4 regions of the Cumulibacter manganitolerans genome follow, and region 4 is predicted to be linked to each of the others. Evidence: riboswitches for the same ligand, from Rfam matches in the RefSeq annotation. Region 4 holds a riboswitch; each other region holds the start of a gene.
The links. Region 4 has a riboswitch for S-adenosylmethionine ahead of F8A92_RS05360 (LLM class flavin-dependent oxidoreductase). Riboswitches for the same ligand answer to the same signal wherever they lie in the genome.

Region 1: it holds a riboswitch for S-adenosylmethionine, as region 4 does, so the genes downstream of both, F8A92_RS05725 (flavin reductase family protein) here and F8A92_RS05360 (LLM class flavin-dependent oxidoreductase) in region 4, are expected to answer to the same signal.
Region 2: it holds a riboswitch for S-adenosylmethionine, as region 4 does, so the genes downstream of both, metB (cystathionine gamma-synthase) here and F8A92_RS05360 (LLM class flavin-dependent oxidoreductase) in region 4, are expected to answer to the same signal.
Region 3: it holds a riboswitch for S-adenosylmethionine, as region 4 does, so the genes downstream of both, F8A92_RS11005 (bifunctional o-acetylhomoserine/o-acetylserine sulfhydrylase) here and F8A92_RS05360 (LLM class flavin-dependent oxidoreductase) in region 4, are expected to answer to the same signal.

Annotation. Positions count from the first base shown of each region.
Region 1 is NZ_WBKP01000010.1:23,321-28,647, forward strand. Features, by position in the region: gene F8A92_RS05715 (OsmC family protein) at 1-93, opposite strand, end outside; gene sfnG (dimethylsulfone monooxygenase SfnG) at 218-1,309, opposite strand; gene F8A92_RS05725 (flavin reductase family protein) at 1,348-1,824, opposite strand; SAM riboswitch class I at 2,087-2,179, opposite strand; gene F8A92_RS05730 (indolepyruvate ferredoxin oxidoreductase family protein) at 2,244-5,327, opposite strand, start outside.
Region 2 is NZ_WBKP01000026.1:22,769-28,095, reverse strand. Features, by position in the region: gene F8A92_RS10850 (alpha-hydroxy-acid oxidizing protein) at 1-435, opposite strand, end outside; gene F8A92_RS10845 (M23 family metallopeptidase) at 562-1,056, shown strand; SAM riboswitch class I at 1,175-1,296, shown strand; gene metB (cystathionine gamma-synthase) at 1,377-2,549, shown strand; gene F8A92_RS10835 (tyrosine recombinase XerC) at 2,552-3,466, opposite strand; gene dprA (DNA-processing protein DprA) at 3,530-4,672, opposite strand; gene F8A92_RS10825 (YifB family Mg chelatase-like AAA ATPase) at 4,669-5,327, opposite strand, start outside.
Region 3 is NZ_WBKP01000027.1:4,516-9,842, reverse strand. Features, by position in the region: gene F8A92_RS11005 (bifunctional o-acetylhomoserine/o-acetylserine sulfhydrylase) at 1-1,066, opposite strand, end outside; SAM riboswitch class IV at 1,112-1,229, opposite strand; gene F8A92_RS11000 (cold-shock protein) at 1,459-1,662, shown strand; partial or broken gene F8A92_RS10995 (transglutaminase-like domain-containing protein) at 1,733-1,969, opposite strand; gene F8A92_RS10990 (amidase) at 2,035-3,447, opposite strand; gene F8A92_RS10985 (branched-chain amino acid aminotransferase) at 3,498-4,586, opposite strand; gene F8A92_RS10980 (ABC transporter substrate-binding protein) at 4,618-5,327, opposite strand, start outside.
Region 4 is NZ_WBKP01000009.1:49,271-54,597, reverse strand. Features, by position in the region: gene F8A92_RS05370 (ABC transporter substrate-binding protein) at 1-496, opposite strand, end outside; gene F8A92_RS05365 (NtaA/DmoA family FMN-dependent monooxygenase) at 493-1,896, opposite strand; gene F8A92_RS05360 (LLM class flavin-dependent oxidoreductase) at 1,914-3,146, opposite strand; SAM riboswitch class IV at 3,438-3,552, opposite strand; gene F8A92_RS05355 (CaiB/BaiF CoA transferase family protein) at 3,685-5,327, shown strand, end outside.

The DNA of each region.
Region 1 (5,327 bases), on a different contig from region 4:
GATCGCGGACGCCGGGTCCTCGCGGTAGGCGTCCTTCAGTGGCTTCTGCCGGCCACGCAGGGCGACGGGGTCGATCAGCTCGGTCGAGGACATGGATGCTCCTGTCAATGTTCGGCTCGGAGCGGCGTACACCGCTGTGCTGGTCAACGTGCCAAAGTCGACGGCATCTGTCTAGGGGCGGCCGCCGGCCCGCGGCCGGGCCGCCGACCATCCTTGGCTACGGGGTCGCGACGAGCTGGCGATCCAGGTCGGCCTCGAGCTCGCGGACCAGCGGGATGACCTCGCGGCCGAATCGCTCGACCTCCTCGCGGATGTGCAGGAAGCCCAGCAGCAGCAGGTCGACGCCGGCCTTCTTGTACTCGATGATGCGCCGCGCGACCTGCTCCGGCGTGCCGATGAGGCCGGTGCGGAACCCGTCGTTGTACTGCACGAGATCCTTGAACTCCGAGTCGGCCCACATGCCCTTCCTGTCGAACGTCGCCTGACCGGCCTGCTGCACGGCGGCGCCGAAGTCGTTGACCTTGTCGACGTCCGCCTTGGCGATGATCTCCTCGACGACCGCGGTCGCCTCCGCCTCGGTGTCGCGGACGACGGCGAAGCCGTTGAGCCCGTACCGCACGCGGTGGCCGTTGCGCTCGGCCTGGGCCCCGACGTCCAGCACCTGCTCGCGGACGCCGTCGACGGTGTTGCCGTTCATGAAGTACCAGTCCGACAGGCGGGCCGCCATCGCGCGGGCGGACGTCGAGTTGCCGCCCTGGAAGACCTCGGGCGCCACCTTCGGCTGGGGCCGGAACGTGACGTCACGGGTGCGGTAGAAGTCGCCGCGGTAGGTGAAGCCGTCCTCGTCCCACAGCCCGCGGAGCACCTCGATGAACTCCTCGCTGCGCCGGTAGCGCTCCTCGTGATCGAGCCAGTCGAGCCCGAGGTCGGTGTACTCGCGCTTGAACCAGCCGGAGACGACGTTCAGGCAGAACCGGCCGTTCGTGGTCTCCTGCGCGGTGGCCGCGAGCTTGGCGAGCACGTGCGGCGGCCACTGCCCCGGGTGGACGGCGGCGATCACCTTCAGCCGCTCGGTGGCCGCGAGCAGCGCCAGCGAGAAGCTGACCGACTCGTGCTGCGCGTCCGCGCCGTACGACGCGAGGTAGCGCACCTGGGTGAGCGCGTAGTCGAACCCGACCTGCTCGGCGGTGCGGGCCAGGTCGATGTTGTACGCCGGGCTGTGGCTGGTGCGCTGCTCGATGTTCGACACGACGAGGCCGCCGGAGACGTTGGGGACCCAGTAGGCGAAGTGCAGGGGTGCGGAGGTCATGAGGATGACATCCCTTTCATGATGGGAAAGCGGCTGGGCTAGGAGGCGGACGGGAGCAGGCGGTCGCCGGGGGTGAACGCGCCGCGGTGGTGCAGCAGCGGGACCGCCGAGTTGACCGAGCCCTTCTCGACGGCGGCGAGCACGACGTACGAGTCCCCGGCCTCCACCAGCTCGCGGACGACGAGGACCAGGCGGGCGCAGGTGTCGGTGAGCGCCGGCAGGCCGTTGCTGTCCGGTCGCCAGCTGCCGTCGTCGGGGAACCGCGCGGAGGGGTCCCGCGAGAACCGGCCGGCAAGGTCGGTCTGCGCGGCGTCGAGCAGGTGCGCGGCGATCCGGTCGCCGCGGCGGATCGCGCCGATCGACGACGACGTCCGGCTGAGGTTGAAGCTCACCAGCGGTGGCTCCATGGAGACCGAGACGACGGAGGTCGCGGTGAAGCCCACGGGGCCGTCGTCGGTGGAGCCGGTGATGATCCAGGTGGGGTAGGCGGCGCGGCGGAACACCGAGCGGGCCACGGCGCGTTCGAAGGGGCGGACGGAGGCGGGAGGGCAGGCGATGCACATGGGAATTCGGAACCAGACGTGAAGATGATGCGCGAGGATCGACCGCCGGGTAGGCGATCGAACCGAGAAGAAGGCGGCGCGCGGCGCGCGCGAGAGACGGAGGCGGTGCTAGGCGGGCGTCAGCAACAGTCGCCGACGCCGCGGCGCATGAGGTCCACGAAGATGCGCAGGTGCGGATGGTGCGACCGCGGCGGGGCGGTGTGGCGCATGGAGTCCTCCATCGATCCTGGCGTGAGCACCTGTCCCGAGATCGGGGTGGTTGCTGCGGCGTCGTCGAGCCAGATCTCTCAGCCGCTCTGGATGGTGCGCATATTCGAGCACGCCATCCGCCCCGCGGTCAACTGTCTCGCGATCGTCGTCACATCGCCGCGCTACTGGACCCCCTCGGTCGCCTTCCCGGACGTACTCGTGCGGGCGTAGTTCGAGCGCAGCGTCGCGAGCCGGTCGCGATAGGCCCGGACGTTGCCCAGCTTGATCTCCTCGTACCCGCGGATCATGTCCGGCAGGTCGGCGATCTGCGCGGCGACCGGGAGGTTCGCCGCGCTCAGCGTGCCGAGCAGCCCGTCGATCTCGCTGCGGTAGTCGTCGATGAGAGCGCGCTCGACGCGCCGTACTTCCGCCTTGCCGAAGGGATCCAGCCGCGTGCCGCGCAGGCGCTTCATCTTGACCAGAGCCTTGAACGCCGCCTCGCCGACCGGCTGCGGCAGCGCGATCTTGGAGTCCATGCCCAGCGCCCGCAGCATCGGCGGGTGCAGCTTGAACGCGAACGAGGCGTCCTCGCCGAAGGTGGCCTTGATGTCGGCGCGCAGCTTGGGGTCCAGCGACAGCCTGGCCACCTCGTACTCGTCCTTGTAGGCCATCAGCTTGTACAGCTGCTTGGCGACGTTCTCGGCGAGCGCCGTCGAGCCCGGCGCGACGGCCGCCTCGCGGGCCCGGACCTTCTCGACGAACTGCACGTAGCGCGCGGCGTACGCCCGGTTCTGGTACTCGACGAGCTCCCCGGCACGCAGCGTCACCAGCCGGCGCAGCTCGCCGTCCTCGCCGCCGAGCGCGCGGGCGACGGCGACGCCGGCGTTGGACGGCGCGCTCGCGTTCTTCTTCTCGCGCAGGTGATCCAGCCCCAACGCGTCGACGGCGTCGTTGACCGCCGCCCGGTCGCTGACCAGCTGACGTCCGCGGCGGAAGGCCTGGATGTTCTGCTCGACCCGGACGCCGTTGAGCGTGATCGCCTCCTCGATGGCGGACGCCGGGATCGGCAGCGCGCCGGCCTGGAACGCGACGCCGACCAGGAACACGTTGGCGTACTGGTCGTCACCGAACAGGCCCAGCGTGGCCAGCCGGGCGTCGACGAGGGTGTTGCGGTCGGCGCGGGTGGCGTCGTCGATCCGTCCCACCGTGGCGTCGTCCGGCGGGAACAGCACGGAGGTGTGCGCGACCATCGCCCCGGTCGGCGTGTGCGCCTTGTTGATCACCGCGATCGTCTTGTCGGCCGCGGTGACGGCGAGGTTAGCGTCGGAGGCGCCGACCAGCAGGTCGCACACGAGGTACAGGTCGCATTCGCCGGTCGAGATCTTGTTGGCCGCCTCGATCGGCCGGGCCGCGATCTTGATGTCGGAGACGACCGCACCGCCCTTCTGCGCGAGCCCGAGCTGGTCGAGGGTACGCACGTGCCGGCCGGCGATGATGCCGGCCTGCGCGACGATGGCCGACACGGTGACGATCCCGGTGCCGCCGATGCCCGTGAACCGGATCGCGAACTCGTCCTCCGGCACGTGCACCTCCGGGTCCGGCAGGATCGCGGCGTCGATCGGCGGCGCGACCCTCCTCGGCGCCTGCGCGGCGCCCGTGCCGGGGGTGACCGTCAGGAAGCTCGGGCAGTCGCCCTCGACGCACGAGTAGTCCTTGTTGCAGGAGGGCTGGTGGATCGCCGTCTTGCGGCCGAACTCGGTCTCGACCGGCTGGACCGACAAGCAGTTGGACTTGTCCCCGCAGTCGCCGCAGCCCTCGCACACCCGCTGGTTGATGAAGATCCGTGTCTCGGGCTCGGCGACCAGCCCACGCTTGCGCTTGCGGCGCAGCTCGGTGGCGCACTCCTGGTCGTGGATCAGCACGGTCACGCCGCGGATCGCCGCGAGCTCCTCCTGCGTCTGCAGCAGCTTGTCGCGGTGCCGCACCTCGACGCCCTTGGGCAGCGTGACGCCGTCGTAGCGGTGCGGCTCCTCGGTGGTCACGACGACCCGTTTGACGCCTTCCGCGAGCAGCTCGGCGGCGATGCTCGGCACCGACATGCCGCCGACGGCGTCCTGCCCGCCGGTCATCGCGACCGCGGAGTTGTAGAGCAGCTTGTAGGTCACGTTGACGCCGGCCGCGACCGCGAACCGGACGGCGAGCGAGCCGGAATGGTGGAAGGTGCCGTCGCCGATGTTCTGGAACAGGTGCTTGTCGCCGACGAACGGCTCGATGCCGACCCACGGTGCGCCCTCCCCGCCCATCTGGCAGGTGCCGAGGACGTCGCCGACCCGGTCCTCGTCGAGGAACATCGCCATGGCGTGGCAGCCGATGCCCGCGCCGACGATCGAGCCGGCCGGGACGACGGTGGAGCGATTGTGCGGGCAGCCCGAGCAGAAGTACGGCGTCCGCGGGAGCAGCGGCAGCTGGCGGCGCCGTGCCGGCGCGGGCACCGGCGGAGCGAGCCGCGCGGTCAGCCACGCGTTGACCGACGGGATGTCGAGCCGCTTGGACAGCCGGCGCGCGAGCACCTCCGTGATCACGTCGGCGCCGAGGTCGTAGTGGGCGCGCAGCAGCGGCTCGCGGTTCTCGTCGTGCTTGCCGACGACGAGCGGGGCGTCGGCGACGTTGAACAGCAGATCCTTGATCTGCTGCTCGATCAGCGGCCGCTTCTCCTCGACGACGACGAGCTCGTCGAGACCACGGACGAAGTCGTCGATCTCCTCGGGCAGCAGCGGGGCCACCATCGCGAGCTTGAGCACGGAGATGCCGTGGCGCTGCATCGACTCCTCGTCGATGCCGAGGTTCGCGAGCGCCTCCATCACGTCGAGGTAGGCGATGCCCGAGGTCACGATGCCGACCTTGGCCGCCGCCGCGCCGGTCCGCCGGTTGAGGCCGTTCGCCGCGGCGTACCGCCGGGCGAGCTCGAGCCGCTTGCCGACCAGCGACTCCTCGAGGGCGGCCAGGTGCGGCGGCAGCAGGTGCATGGTCGGCTCGTGACGGTAGGGCACCCCGTCGAACGTGTTGTCCGGGACGACGACCTTGACCCGGTCGGGGCTCACCTGCGCCGAGCCGGCACCGTCGGCGACGTTGGTGGCGATCTTCATGCCGGTCCACAGCCCGCTGAACCGCGACATGGCGATGCCGTGGATCCCCAGGTCGAGGATGTCCTGCGGGTCGGACGGCGAGAGGACGGTCATGCCGAGCTCGGCCATCGCGGTCTCGGA
Region 2 (5,327 bases), on a different contig from region 4:
GGTGTCGCCGAGCGCGGCGGCGACGTCCTCGAGCGGGTCCTGCATGAGGGTCGAGCCGATCAGCGGGACCCCGGTGCGGGCGGCGGCGCGGGCGGCGGCCAGATCACCGTGCAGGTCCTGGGTGCAGATGCCCAGCACGCCGACCGGCGCCATGAGCAACGGCGTGGGCAGCCGGACGCCCGCGAGATCGACGCCGAGGTCGCGCTTGGTCGCCGCGCGCATCATCCGCGGCATGATGCCCCAGCGGTCGAAGGCGCTCACGTTGGCGCGCTGCGTCTGCTCGTCGCCGGCGCCGCCGGCGACGTACGACAGGATCCACGGGGGAAGCGCCTCGGAGGCCTTGCGCTCGAGCGCGGCGTAGTCCATCGGGAACCGGGGCTGCTGCCCGGCGAGGCCGGCCTGGTAGATCTCCATCTGGTAGTCGCCGAATGCCATCCGTTGCTCCTTCGCTGATCACTGCCGTCGTGTCGCACAGTATCCGGTCGATCCACAGGCGGCGTGTCGTCCACAGCCGCCGCGCTGCGGGTCGCGCCCGCGACGCCGGGACGCTGTGCTGGGGGCATGAATCGGCTCGCGTTCCGGACGACGCTGCTCGCCCTGCTCGTGGCGGCCGCGCAGCTGCTGGCGGCGAACCCGTCGGCCGCCGCCGCCGGGTACCGTTGGCCGCTCGATGGGGCGCCCCCGGTGATGCGGGGGTTCGACCCGCCGCCGAAGCCTTGGCTGCCCGGTCACCGCGGCGTGGATCTCGCGGCCGCCCCCGGCGCCGCGGTCTTCGCGGCGGCCGACGGCACGGTCGCGTTCGACGGCTCGGTCGCCGGCAAGCCGGTGGTGTCGATCGACCACCCGGGCGGCGTGCGGACGACGTACGAGCCGGTCGTCGCGACCGTGCGGGCCGGGCAGGGCGTCACCCAGGGCCAGCAGATCGGCGTGCTGCAGGACGGCCATCCCGAGTGCGCGGCAGACGCGTGCCTGCATTGGGGCGCCCGGCGCGGGGAGGTGTATCTCGACCCGCTGCGCCTGCTGCGGCCGCGGCAGGTGCGGCTGCTGCCGCTGTAGCGGCCGCCCAGCAGCCTGCGAGGCCGCCGCGAGACGACGGTCGGCGGACGCCGCCGCGGCGGCGGTCGGCGCACCCCGCCGCGGGGCCGCGCCCGGCGATCACGTACCCTCTTCGGGACAACCATCACGACCGGTCGAGGGACAGGCCCGAAGACGCCGGGGCAACCACCTGAGCAGCGCGAGCTGCACGGGACGGTGCCAAGTCCTGCGGTGGCCGCGAGGCCGACCGGCAGATGGGGTTGCGTCAGCCGTCGCGCTGCCGTGATTGCACCTGGTCGATCCGCATGGCGTCGTGCCCTTCGACCACGAGGTGCCACACCATGAGCGAGTTCTCCCGAATCACCGACGCCGTTCGCGCCGGCCTCGAGAGCGATACCCAGCACGGGGCGGTCGTGCCCCCGCTGCACCTGTCCAGCAACTTCACCTTCGCCGGGTTCGGGGAGCCGCGAAAGTACGACTACACGCGCAGCGGCAACCCGACCCGCGACCAGCTCGGTTGCGCGATCAGCGATCTCGAGGGCGGCGCCGGCGGCATCGTCACCGCGACCGGGATGGGCGCCATCACCGTCGTGCTGCACGCGCTGCTGTCCCCCGGCCAGCGCCTGATCGCGCCGCACGACTGCTACGGGGGGACGTGGCGACTGCTGGACTCCCTGGCCAGGAAGGGCTCGTTCACAGTCGACCTGGTCGACTTCACCGACCCGGCCGCGCTCGACGCGGCGCTGGCGGCCGAGCCGGCCCCAGCCGTCGTGTGGATCGAGTCGCCGTCCAACCCGCTGCTGCGGATCACCGACATCGAGGACGTCGCGCGGCGCGGGCACGCCGTCGGCGCGACCGTCGTCGCGGACAACACGTTCCTGTCCCCGCTGCTGCAGCAGCCGCTCGCGCTCGGCTGTGATGTCGTGGTGCACTCGACGACGAAGTACCTCAACGGGCACAGCGACGTCGTCGGGGGTGCCGTCATCAGCGCCACCCCGGAGCTGCACGAGCAGATGGCGTTCTGGTCGAACACGATCGGCATCACCGGCAGCCCGTTCGACGCCTACCTCACGCTGCGCGGCCTGCGGACGCTCGCGCCGCGGCTGCGGGCACACCAGGAGGCCGCCGAGGCGGTGGTCGCGGCCCTGGTCGCGCACCCAGCCGTGGCACGCGTCAACTACCCGGGCCTGCCGAACCACCCGGGGCACGCCACCGCGGCCCGGCAGCAGAGCGGCTTCGGGGCGATGCTGTCCTTCGAGGTGCGTGGCGGTACGCCGGCCGTGCGCGCGCTGCTGGAGCGGCTGCGGCTGTTCAGCCTGGCCGAGTCGCTCGGCGGCGTCGAGTCGCTGGTGGCCCATCCGGCGACCATGACGCACGCGTCGATGTCGGCCGAGGCGCGCACGGTCGCAGGGATCGGCGACGGGCTGCTGCGGCTGTCGATCGGCATCGAGGACCCGCGCGACCTGGTCGCCGACCTCACCGCCGCCCTGGACGCGGCCGGCGCGGCCGGCTGAGCTCAGGCCCGCGGGTGCGCCTGGTCGAACGCCGCGCGCAGCCGCTCGACCGAGACGTGCGTGTAGATCTGCGTCGTCGCCAGCGACGCGTGACCGAGCAGCTCCTGCACCGAGCGCAGGTCGGCGCCGCCCTCCAGCAGGTGGGTGGCGGCGCTGTGCCGCAGCCCGTGCGGGCCGACGTCCGGGGCGCCCTCCACCGCGCCGGCGGCCCGATGCACCACGCGCCGCACCTCACGCTGGTCGATCCGCCCGCCGCGAACGCCCAGGAACACCGCGCTGCCGGTCCGCGGACCGACCAGGTCGGGTCGCCCGGAGCGCAGGTAGGCCTCGAGGGCGCGGCGTGCCGGTACGCCGATCGGCACGCTGCGCTCCTTGTCGCCCTTGCCGAGCACGCGCAGCAACCCGCGCGCGTCGTCGAGGCCGTCGAGGTCGAGACCGACCAGCTCGCTGACCCGGATGCCGCCGGCGTACAGCAGCTCGAGCATCGCGCGGTCGCGCAGGGCGAGCGGATCGTCGCCGTCCACCGACCCGACCAGGCCGGCCGCCTGCTGCTGGCTGAGGACCTCCGGCAGCGCGCGGTGCGCCGACGGTGAGGCGAGCTGCGGTCCGGGGTCGGCCTCCAGCAGGCCCTGCGCGGCGGCGTACGCCGTGAACGAGCGGGCACTCGCCGCGCGGCGTGCGAGCGTGCTGCGGGCCGCGCCCATCGTCCGCGACTTCGCGAGCCACGACCGCAGCACTGCGAGGTCGAGTTCGGCGACCGACTCCCCCGACATGCGGCGCAGGTGCTCGAGCAGGCTGCGCACGTCGGATACGTACGCCTTCACCGTGTGCGCGGACACCGAGCGTTCGAGGGTGAGCGCGCGCCGGTAGGCATCGAGGACGTCGGCCATCGCGTCGGGCAGATCGGTGTCGCTCACCCCCCTACGGTGACGGACCGGCCGCGGGGCGTTCAACCCGACCCGCCGGGCGCGGCAGGAACGTTATCCGGGGGCTCGCCGCCACCGCCCGTCGAGCTGCTGCACGTACCCCATCAGCTCGAGGACGGTGAGCCCGCGGAGCACCTCGGGGGCGGCGAGCGCCGAGGTCCGGGCGATCGCCTCGGCCGGTGCCGGCCGCCTGGCCGGGACCGCGTCGAGCAGCGCACCGAGGCCCTGGTCGAGCTCGTCGCCGGGCCGGTCGGCCCCGCGCTCGTCAGGTGCGAGGTCGATGCCGGGCAGCGCGATCGCCTCGAGCACGTGCGCGGTGCTGCCGACCGGGACGGCGCCTTCGTCGCGCAGCATCTGCAGGCAGCCGGCCGACGTCGCGGACGTGACGGGACCGGGCACCGTCATCACCACCCGCCCGAGGTCGCGGGCTCGTCCGGCCGTGGACCGTGCGCCGCTGCGCAGGGCCGCCTCGACGACCACCGTGCCGAGGCCGAACGCCGCGATCAGCCGGTTGCGCACCAGGAACCGGTTGCGCATCGCCGCCGCGCCCGGCGGCCACTCGCTCACCAGCGCGCCGTGCTGGGCGATCTGCGCGAGCAGCAGGTCGTTGGAGCGCGGGTAGAAGCGATCGATGCCGCAGCCGAGCACGGCCACCGTGCCGCCGCCCCCGCCCAGCGCGGATCGGTGCGCCGCGCCGTCGATGCCGTTGGCGCCGCCGCTCACGACGGTCACCTGCCGCTCGGCGAGACCGAGCGCGAGGTCGCCCGCGACGTACTCGCCGTAGCCGGTGGCCGCCCGGGCCCCGACGATCGCCACGGCCCGCGCCAGGCCGCGGGCCAGCGACATCGGTCCGCGCACCCACAGCGCGATCGGCGGCACGCATTGCTGCGCGCCGGCGCTGGCCGCGGCTCCCATGAGGTCGGTGATGTCCCGCGGCCACTCGTCGTCGTCCGGGGTGAGCAGCCGGGCGCCGCACCGCGCGGCGGCCTCGAGGTCGTGGAGGCTGCGGTCCTCCGACCAGCGCTCGCCGGCAGCATTCTGCAGCCTCCGGGGCCCGTCGCCGGCGTGCAGCTGTTCGGCGACCTCGACGGCGCCGAGCGACCCGACGTACGCCCACAGGTCGCGGTTGCCCGGCTCGACGGTGCGGCTGAGCCAGGCGAGCGCAGCGGCCGGCGAGCCGTCCCCGACGCGGGTCATGCCGCCGCTCCGAACGCTCTGCGCCGGAAGGCCAGCGCCTCGGCGACGTCGTCGAAGCCGGGTTCGTCGTGACCGGCCAGGTCGGCGATCGTCCACGCGACGCGCAGCACCCTGTCGTAGCCACGGCCGGTGAGCCGCCCCGCGTCGTACGCGCGCGCCAGCAGGTCGCGGCTGGCCCCGCCGGGCTGCCAGCGAGCGCGCAGCTGCCGGGCGGGCACCTCGCTGTTGAGCCGGCCGGGAGACCACCGGGCGATCGCCCGCTGCCGGGCCAGGAGCACCCGCCGGGCCACGACGGCACTCGCCTCCTCGACGACCGTGTGGTCGAGCAGCGCACCGCGCTGCGGCGGCAGCAGGTCCACGACGAGATCGACGCGATCGAGCAGCGGACCGGACAGCCGCGCCTGGTAGCGCCGCCGCACGACGCTGGTGCAGACGCAGCTGCCCGGTCCGGCCGCCTCGGCGCATGGGCACGGATTGGCGGCGAGGATCAGCTGGAACCGCGCGGGGAACGTGAACGCCCCGCTGGCCCGGTGGATGGTTACCGACCCGGTCTCCAGCGGCTGCCGGAGCTGGTCGAGCACCCGGGCGTCGAACTCGGGCGCCTCGTCGAGGAACAGCACGCCGCGATGGGCGCGGCTGACCGCTCCGGGGCGCA
Region 3 (5,327 bases), on a different contig from region 4:
ACAGCACCGCGCCGGCGCCCTTGGGCGTGTACTTCTGCGCGAGGTCGTAGTACGGCGAGCCCTCGAGCGAGGACCAGATGACCTTCTCGACCTGCGGGTGCCCCTGCAGGAACTCCGCGACCTTGCGGGTGTTCTCCAGGTGCCGGTCCATCCGCAGGCTGAGGGTCTCGATGCCCTGCGAGACGAGGAACGCGTTGAACGGCGAGATCGCCGGCCCCAGGTCGCGCAGCAGCTGCACGCGGGCCTTGAGGATGAACGACAGGTTCGCCCCGAACGCCGAGCCGACGCCGAGGTCCTTGGCGTAGGTCAGCCCGTTGTACGACGGGTCGGGCTGGTTGTAGTTCGGGAAGCGCTCCGGGTGCTGCGCGAAGTCGAAGCTGCCGCCGTCTACGATCACGCCGGCGATCGACGTCCCATGGCCACCGAGGTACTTCGTCGCGGAGTGGATGACGACGTCGGCGCCGTGCGAGAGCGGGTTGAGTACGTACGGCGTGGCGATCGTGTTGTCGACGATGAGCGGGACGCCGGCGTCGTGCGCGACGGCGGCGATCGCCTCGATGTCGAGGATCTGGCCGGACGGGTTGGCGATGGTCTCGCCGAAGAACAGCTTGGTGTTGTCGCGGACGGCGTCCTTCCAGGACTGCGGATCGGTCGGGTCGGTGACGAAGGTCGTCTCGATGCCGAGCTTGCGCAGCGTGTGCTTGAGCAGGTTGTAGGTGCCGCCGTACAGCGACGGCGAGGCGACGACGTGGTCGCCGGCCTCGGCGACGTTGATGATCGCCAGCGTCTCCGCCGACTGCCCGGAGGCGAGCAGCAGCGCGCCCACGCCGCCCTCCAGGGCGGCGATCCGTCCCTCGACCGCCTCCTGGGTGGGGTTGGTGATGCGGGTGTAGATGGGGCCGAGGTCGCTGAGGGCGAAGCGGGCCGCGGCCTGCTCGGCGTCCTTGAACACGAACGACGTCGTCTGGTAGATCGGCAGCGCGCGCGAGCCGGTCACCTCGTCGGCGGTCTGGCCGGCGTGGATCTGCTTGGTCTCGAACGACCAGTTCTCAGGGGCGGTGCTCATGACAGTTCTCTCCCGTGGAGGTCAGGGGTCCTTCGATGCCGAAAGAACCCGCGCTTGCAGGCGATCGGACCTGATCGCCTGCCCGGTCCTCACCCGGAGCACCCCACCGCAGGTGGAGGGTTGCCGTCCAGCCAGCCGGGGCTTGTCGCTGGATCTCGTGACCTGGTTCAAATTTATACGACACCGGATCGGGGCCCGGCAGCCGGGGCGTCGTTCGCCGGAAGGTCCCGATGACGTTGTGGTTTTGTTACCCGTTGTCAATCGCACCGGCCAGCGCGCTCCCGGTAACGTGAGCGCCGGTCGTCGTTCAGCACCTGCAGTGTGTGTGCGGGGAGCAAGACCCGGGCCCGGCAACCGTGGGGCCTGAACCCAGCATCACATCAGGAGTGCACGTGGCACAGGGAACCGTGAAGTGGTTCAACGCCGAAAAGGGCTTCGGCTTCATCGCTGTCGACGGCGGCCAGGACGTCTTCGTCCACCACTCGGCGATCGTCATGGACGGCTACCGCGCCCTCGACGAGGGCCAGCGCGTCGAGTTCGAGGTCACCCAGAGCGACAAGGGCCCGCAGGCCGACCAGGTCCGCATCGTCGGCTGACCCGCATCACCCTCTGATCTGCCCGAAGGGCCCGCACCGAGTCTCGGTGCGGGCCCTTCGGCGGTCCGGGTCAGAGCAGCGGGATCAGGGCGGTGCGGTCCTCGACGGGCAGCCACCACTGGCCGTCGACGAACGCCTCGGCGACGGCATGGAAGTCCATCGGGTCCAGCCCCGGCGCGTAGACCGCGGCCAGCCGTGCGGGGACCGACATCCCCCGCAGCAGGGCGATGACGAGGTGCGCGAAGTCGCGGCACACCCCCTGGCGCTGCCGAACTCGGACTGCGCGACGTGGAACAGCACGTCCACTCGCTGTACCGGCTGGGCCGGAGGTACACCTGCTCCGTGCGTTTCATGCGATCCTTCCGGGCCGCCTCAGACGGCGAGCCGCGTCCCATTCTCCGACAGCTCGGCGAACCCGCCGGCGGCGCGCTCGAAGGCCGCCGCCGCGCGCAGCACGAGGGCGTCGTCGTTGCGCCGGCCGACGATCTGCAGACCGACCGGCAGCCCGTCGCTGAGTCCGCAGGGGATCGAGGCCGCGGGCTGCTGGGTCATGTTGAACGCCGCGACGTAAGGGCTCCAGGACATCCAGTCCTCGGCGGCGTACGCCGGCGGCGCGAGGACCCCGGCCTCGAAGGCGACCAGCGGCAGGGTGGGGCCCACGAGCAGGTCGTAGCCCTGGTGGAAGCGGCCCATCGCCGATCCGAGCTCTGCCTTGAAGGTGGACGCCGCCACCAGCTGCGCGGCGGACAGCGTCTCCCCCCGCCGGGCCATCTCGACCAGCGCCGGGTCGAAGAGGCCGCGACGGTCCTCCGGCACCGACTGGTAGACCTTCGCGAGGCCGCCGTGCCACAGCACGGACAGCGCGCCCGCGACCCCGGAGAGGTCCGGGCAGTCCTCGACGACGTCCGCGCCGAGCGAGCGCAGCACGTCGGCGGCGGCGGCGACGCTGCGGGCGACCCCCGGCTCGATCGGCACCGGCAGGCCGAAGTCCGGCGTGAAGGCGATGCGCACGCCCGCGAGCCCGTCGACGTCGGCCGTGGGGTCGTACACCGGCGGCCCGGGCCAGCTGGTGCCGTCGCGCGGGTCGGGGTGCGCGATCGCGGTCAGCAGCAGGCCGACGTCCGCGACGCAGCGGGCCATCGGGCCCTGGTGCGACATGCCCTCGAACGGACTGCCCGGCAACGCCGCAACGCGCCCGTAGGTCTGCTTGATGCCGGCCAGGCCGGAGAACGCGCACGGGATGCGGATCGAGCCGGCGCCGTCCGAGCCGAGCGCGAGCGGCCCCGCCCAGGCGGCGAGCGCGGCGGCCGCGCCCCCGCTCGAGCCGCCCGGCGTGCGCTCGAGGTTCCACGGGTTGCGGGTGACGCCGGTCAGCGGGCTGTCGGTGACGCCCTTGCACGCGTTGTCCGGCAGCGTCGTCCGGCCGAACAGCACCGCTCCCGCCTCCAGTAGACGGTCGACGGCCGGACCGTTCTCCGGGGCCGGCCCGGCGTCGGTGGTGGCCGATCCCTTGCGGCACGGCAGCGCGGCCATCGGCACGTTGTCCTTGATGGACGTCGGGACGCCGTCGATGCGGCTCAAGGGGGCACCGGCGCGCCAGCGCTGCTCGGCGCGACCGGCCTGCTCGAGAGCGGCGTCGTCGAGGAGCGTGGTGAACGCGTTGATGTGGTCGTCGACGGCGTGCGCGCGCTCGAGCACGGCTCGGGTCGCCTCCACGGGCGAGAGCTCACCCGAGGCGTATGCCGCGGAAAGCTCGGTGGCCGTCAGCTGAACGAGGTCGGTCATGCGGCCAACCCTGCCGCCGACGGGCCGCCGGCGCAACCTGCCACCCCGAGCTAGCAGACCTGGCGGCACCAGCCGTGCGGGTCGGCGGCGCGCCCGAGCTGGATGTCGAGCAGGTGCTGGCGCATCGCCATCGTCTTCTCGCCGACCTGCCCGCCGGCGATGTCCGCCGAGTCGGTGTCGCTGGCGAAGTGCACGATCGGCGTGATGACCGCCGCGGTGCCGCACGCGAAGACCTCGGTGATCGCCCCGGAGCGGGCGCCGTCGATCAGCTCGCGCAGCCCGACGGTGCGCTCGATCGGCGTCAGGCCGTGCTCGGCGGCGAGCGCGAGCACGCTGTCGCGGGTGACCCCCTCGAGGATCGTGCCCAGCCCCGGAGTGATCAGCTCGCCGTCCGCGGTCACCAGGCAGATGTTCATCGTCCCGGACTCCTCCAGTGAGGAGCCGTCCGGATCGAGGTAAAGCACCTGGTCGCAGCCGTGCTCGGCGGCCTCCACCTGGGCGGCCAGGCTCGCGGCGTAGTTGCCGCCGCACTTCGCCGCGCCGGTACCGCCGCGCGCCGCCCGCGTGTACTGCGCGCTGATCCACAGCCGCACGCCGGGCGCGTCGCCGGCCTGCTTCTTGAAGTACGCCTCGGCCGGTGAGGCGATCACCCGGAAGGCGATCTCGTGGGCCGGCCGGACGCCGAGGAACGGCTCGACGGCCACCATGTACGGGCGCAGGTAGAGCGACTCCTCGGTGTGCACGGTGGGCACCCAGGCGGCGTCCGCCCGCACCAGCTCCTCGACCGCCCGCAGGAAGTCGTCGGCCTCCATGGCCGGCAGGCACAGGCGGGCCGCCGAGCGCTGGAAGCGCGCCGCGTTCATCTCCGGCCGGAACAGCCAGATCGATCCGTCGTCGCGGCGGTAGGCCTTCAGGCCCTCGAAGATCTCCTGCGCATAGTGCAGCACGGCGGCGGCGGGGTGCAGCACGAACGGTTCCAGCGCGCGCACCGCGTCGTCCCGCCAGCCGCCGTCGGGCGTCCAGGTCGCCGCGGCCATGTGATCGGTGAAGTGCACGCCGAAGCCGGGGGCGGCCAGGATCTCCGCCCGCCGCGCGTCGGGTACTGCGTGGTCGCTGCGGGTGGTCGGAAAGCTCAGCATGCCTTCGATCCTAGGACCTGGGGCAAGGCGGCTACTTCTTCTTCGGCACCGCGACCTCGCGCAGGTTGGTGCGTCCGCTGGGCATCTGGCGGACGCCGGACACGCCGTCCTGGAAGCCGGCCGCGAGGTAGGTCATGCAGACCGGGATCATGTGCGGAGGGCTCTTCACCCACGCGTCCATGAACTTCTCGTACGCCGGGGCCCGCTTGGCCGGGTCGAGCGGCGCGGCGCCCTCGGCGCCGTACTGGACGAGCTCCGGGTACTGCGCGCCGCCGGGGTTGAACAGTGCCTTGGGCGCGAGGTAGCGGCTCATGATCGCATCGGGGTCGTTGATGCCGGTGTAGACCGACGAGAACGTGGGGGTGACCTTGTCGATGGCGAACTCCTGGACCTGCGGCACCGGCGGCAGCGAGTGGATCTGGAGGTTGATGCCGACCTGGGCGAGCTGGTTCTGCAGCACCTCCGCGAACTTGGTGTAGATCGTGACGTTCGGGGCGGCGGTCGTCACGTCGAGCTTGGTGACGCCCTTGCTCTCGAGGATCTTCTTGGCGGCCTTCGGGTCATAGGGGAAGATGTCGAGCCCGTCGCCGATCTTCTTGCTGTAGCCGGGGCTGCTCTTGGGGAACGGCTGGATCTGCGGCACGCAGTACCCGTCGTACAGACCCTGGGAGATCGCCTTGCGGTCGATCGCCATGTTGAGCGCCTTGCGCACCTCGGGGTCGTCGAACGGCTTCACGCCCG
Region 4 (5,327 bases):
ACACCGTGACGGTCTGCGGATCGACCACGGTGCTGGCCGCGTAGCCGCTGAGGTAACCGCGGATCAGGCCGGCGCGCGCCCCCAGGGTCACAGCGCGGTCGAGATTGACCTTCACCGCCGCGGCGTCCACCGCCGAGCCGTCGGAGAATGTCGCGCCCTTACGGAGGTGGAAGGTGAACGCCGTGGAGTCGGGGCTGATGTCCCACGACTCCGCGAGCCAAGGAACGATCTCACCGGTCTTGGGGTTCTGGTCGGTGAGCGAGTCGACGATCTGGCGCGTCGACCAGATGGTGTCGTTGCTGGCCACCTGCTGCGGATCCACGCAGCCGGCGTCGGAGGCCACCGCGATGGTCGCTTTTCCGCCGCTGGTGGGCGATCCCGCCGGCGCCTGCGCTCCGGCGCCGCCGCCGCAGGCGGCCAGGGCCAGGCTCGCGGTCGCGAGCAGCGCGACGGGGATGAGCCGGCGGCCTGATGAACGATGCGTGCTGGCCCTCACGAGGCCACCTCCTCGGCGTTGTCGCGGACCCGAGCGGCCCAGTGTGCTGCGGGTGCGGCAGGGGGTAGGGCGAGGTTCTCGCGCAAGGTCGCACCGGGGACGTAGTCCTCTCGCAGGGCGCCGCGCTCCTGCAGCAGCGGCACGACCTGGTCGACGAAGCCGTCGAGGCCGAACGGGACGATGTGCGGCACCAGGATGAAGCCGTCGCTCGCGCCGGCGAGAACGAAGCGGTCGAGCTCGTCGGCGACCGTCCGGGCGCTGCCGACGAACAGCCCACGGCCGGTCACCTCGACGATGAGCTCGCGGATGCTGAGGTTCTTCTCCTCGGCGATCCGGCGGTAGCGACGCGCGGTCTCCAGGATGCCGTCGACCTGCCGGGCGCGGCCCTGGATGATCGAGATCGACTCGACGTCCGGGTCCTCCGCGGGCAGCGGCCCGTCCGGGTCGTACGACGACAGGTCGCGGTTCCAGACCTGCTCGAGCAGCAGGATCGCGGTCTGCGGGCTCACCTGCTCGAAGCGCACCTCACGGGCGATCTCGGCGGCCTCCTGATCGGTATCGCCGAGGATGAAGCCCACTCCGGGCAGCACCTTCAGGTCGTCGGGGTCGCGCCCGTAGCGGCGCGCGCGAGCCTTGACGTCACGAGTGAACGCGACGCCCTCCTCCAGGGTGCCGTGGCGGGTGAAGATCGCGTCGGCGGACTGTGCCGCGAACTCCCTTCCGTCGCTCGAGTCGCCGGCCTGGAAGACGACCGGATGCCCTTGCGGGCTGCGCGGGACGTTGAACCGGCCGCTGATCTTGAAGTGCTCGCCGTCATGCGCGAACGCCCCGGCCGTGCCGTCCGCGAGGAACTGCCCGGCCTCCTTGTCGGCGACGATCGCGTCACTGCGCCAGGAGTCCCACAGCTCCCGGGCGGTCTGGACGTGCTCCCGTGCGCGGGTATAGCGCTGCGCGTGCGGCAGGAAGCCGCCGCGCCGGAAGTTCTCGCCGGTGAAGGCATCCGAGCTCGTGACGACGTTCCAGGCGGCCCGGCCGCCGGAAAGCTGGTCCAGCGTGGCGAACTGGCGGGCAACCTCGTACGGCTCGTTGAAGGTGGCGTTGATGGTGCCGGCGAGCCCGAGCTGCGTGGTAACCGACGACAGCGCCGCCAGCACGGCGAACGTGTCGGGCCGACCAACGACGTCGAGGTCATGGATCAGGCCGCGCTGCTCACGCAGCCGGAGCCCCTCCGCGAGGAACAGGAAGTCGAGCTTGCCGCGTTCGGCTGTCTGCGCGAAGTGCCTGAAGGAGGCGAAGTCGATCTGGCTGCCCGAAGCCGGGTTACGCCAGACGGTGGTGTTGTTGACGCCGGGGAAATGCGCGCCGAGGATGATCTGCTTACGAGTCGTTTGGTTGCTCATGTCTACTTTTCTTTCCGTTAGGCGATTGCGGCGTAGCGGTTGACGGCTACGGGTAGCCCGAGATGCTCGCGGAGGGACGTGGTGGAGTAGCCGCTGCGGAAGGCGCCGGCTCGTTGCAGGTGCGGGACGACGCCGCGGGTGATCGCGACGAGGTCGGTGGGCAGCGCGGCCGGGCGTAGGCGGAAGCCGTCTAGGCCGGCGTCGGCCCACTCGATCAGCAGGCCGGCCAGCCGCTCGGGCGTGGTGGCGATGATCGCGGCGTCGGACTGCAGCGCCGAGCCGGCCAGGTCGTCGAGACGGTGGCGGCGGTCGCGTGCCGCCTGCTCGGTGTGGTCCAGCACCACGAGCAGATCGGCGTTGATCAGCAGCGGTGTGCCCGTGCGCGCGACGGACGCCTCGGCCGACCGGACCTGCTCGATGATCCCGGGCACCTCGTCGACGGTCTGGGGCGTGACGAACACGAGGTCGGCGCCGCGGGCCGCCAGCTCGTAGGGGATCTGGGCGTGGGCGAGCGCGGTGACGACCGGCTGGCCTTGTGGCGGTCGAGGGGTGATCGACGGCCCCTTGACGCTGAAGGCCGGCCCTTCGAAGTCGATGTAGTGCAGCTTGCCGCGGTCGATGAAGCGGCCGGTGGCGATGTCGCGGATCTCCGCGTCGTCCTCCCAGCTGTCCCACAGCCGGCGAACCGCCTCGATCACGTCGGCCGCCTCGTCGAACAGCTCGCGCACCACGCGACGGGACGCATCGTCAGACTCCCAGTTCCGACCTATAGCGGGGATCTGGCGCCGTCCGAAATGCTCAGCTTCGTGTGCTTTGCTGGAGACTTGGACGCGCCAGCCGGCACGGCCGTGGCTGACGAAATCCAGCGTGGCGAGTGACTTCGAGACGTGGAAGGGTTCCGTGTGGGTGGTCGTGACCGTCGGCACCAGGCCGATCGAGGACGTGACCGGCCCGAGTGCGGCGGCGATCAGGGCGGCGTCGAGACGGCCGCGAACCTGGTCGGTTCGGGAGTCGGGTGGGCCGCCGAAGTGATCGGACTGCAGACCGAGCGAGTCCTCGATGGTGACGAAGTCGAGCAGACCGCGCTCCGCCTCGGCCGCGAGGTCGGCCCAGTAGGCGGTGCTGAACAGGTCCGCGGGCCGTGCCGCCGGCTCGCGCCAGGCGGCCGGATGCCAGCCAGCGCCGTCGAGGGCGACGGATAGCCCGATGTTCTCGGAAGGGCGCGAAAGAGTTGGGGGGTTGGTGGACATGGTGGAGGCACCTCGTGGTGAAAGGGCACATCACCGCCGCAGAAGGAAGGCGTGTCGAGCGCGCAAGCGGAATCGGTGCCGCGGCTGCGACGGGACGGAGGTGTCCCTCAGGTGATGTGTGAAGCGAACGTCGGGCTGGAACGCGCTCTTAGCGCGGACAGCGCATGCTGGCGACGAGTGCCAGGTCGACGTACAGCCGCCACGCGGCTTCGTGACCGGCCAGCGGCCGGGAGTGTGCGGCGTGGATACCAGACGTGGCGTCCATGACTGGCTTCTCCTTCCGCATCGGCGATCTCGCGCTTGCCGATCGCTCGTGCGATCCGGCCCGGTCCTCACCTGGAGCACCCCTCCGCGAGACGGGGGTTGCTGGTCGCCGAGCCAGGGCTTGACGGCGACTCTCGTGACCTCGTTGAACAGTAAACGACGATTCGCGGATCGCCAACCCTTGTGGGCGGCATCACGTCCGTGGGATGACGTTGACATCTTCCCCGGGGCGTAGTCGGCTCGGGGCAGGGACGAGATCGGGAGAGGCAGGCAGATGAGCGAGGCGCGGCCGGCGACGGACACCTATCTGGGCGGCCTGCGGGTCCTCGAGCTCGCCGACGAGGCGGGCGAGTACGCCGGCAAGCTGCTGGCCGGCCTCGGGGCCGACGTCGTGAAGATCGAGCCGCTCGGCGGTGAGCACACCCGCCGGTACGGCCCCTTCTACCGCGACGAGCCGCACCCCGAGCGCAGCCTCTACTTCTGGCACTACAACGTCGCCAAGCGCTCGGTCAGCGTCGATCTCGACACGCCGGCGGGTCGGCAGGCGTTCGCCCGCCTCGCCGAGCATGCGGACGTCGTGATCGATGCGCGTCCGGGCAGCTACCTCGCCGACCGCGAGCTGGGCCACGACGCGCTGTCGCGGGCGAACCCAGGGCTCGTGTACCTGCGCATCACCCCGTTCGGCGAGGACGGCCCCTGGGCCGGGTTCCTCGGCAGCGATCTGGTGCATCTGGCTCTTGGCGGGATGGCGATGAACTCCGGGTACGACCCCGAGCCCGACGGGCATTACGACACGCCGCCGATCGCGCCGCAGATGTGGCACGCCTACCACGTGGCCGGCGAGCAGGGCGTGATCGCGCTGCTCGGCGCGCTCCTGCACCGCGAGCGCACCGGCCGCGGCCAGTACCTGTCCTGCTCGGTCCATCAGGCCAACGCCGTGAACACCGAGATCGACCTGCCCAACTGGCTGGCCCTGCGCCGGCCGCACCACCGTCAGACCGGCCGGCACAGCTCCCCGGTGCCCACTCCGAAGGCTCTCAGCCAGACCAAGGACGGCCGCTATCTGCTGCCGTACGCGACCTACGTCCGCAACTTCCCGTCGAGCTGGGAGGGCGACCTCGCCGCGTTGCGCCAGTACGGCATGCAGGGCGAGCTCGACGGCGCCGAGTGGCAGGACGCCGACTACCGGCTCCAGCGGCGGGAGTACCTCACCGCCGCGATGGACCGTCTCGTACGCCGCTTCACCTACGACAAGGGCTTCTGGCGCGAGATGCTCGACCGCGGGCTCTCGTGGGCGCCCGTGCGCAGCCCGGAGGAGAACCTGTCGGACGAGCACTGGAGGATCCGCGGCACCTTCGCCGCGGTCGAGTATCCCGAGCTGGGGGAGTCGTTCGTCGACATCGGCCCGCGATGGGTGTGCGACCAGGCCGACTGGGTGACCGGACCCCGCGCGCCGATGGTCGGCGAGCACAACGGCGCCGTCCTCGAGGCGTGGTCGGTTCGCCGGGCCGGCCCGCAGCCGACCGCCCGCGAGGAAGCGGCCGAGCACTCGATGCACGGCAAGCCGTTCGCGCTGGCTGGGCTGCGGGTCGTCGACCTCAGCTGGATGCTCGCGTCGGCGGGCGCCGGCAAGTTCCTGGCCGCGATGGGTGCCGAGGTGATCAAGGTCGAGCACGAGTCGCGGCTCGACGGCATGCGGTTCACCGAGGTGGTGTACCCGACCGGTGGGCGCGCCGAGCGCGATGCCGCGAGCTTGCCGATGGTGCCGCCGCCGCTGGACACCGTCAACAAGTCCGCGAACTTCATGGAGATCAACAGCGGCAAGTCCGCCATCTCGCTGAACCTGAAGGACCCGCGCGGCCGCGCGATCCTCGAGCAGCTGATCAGCAAGGCGGACGTCGTGATCGAGGGCTACTC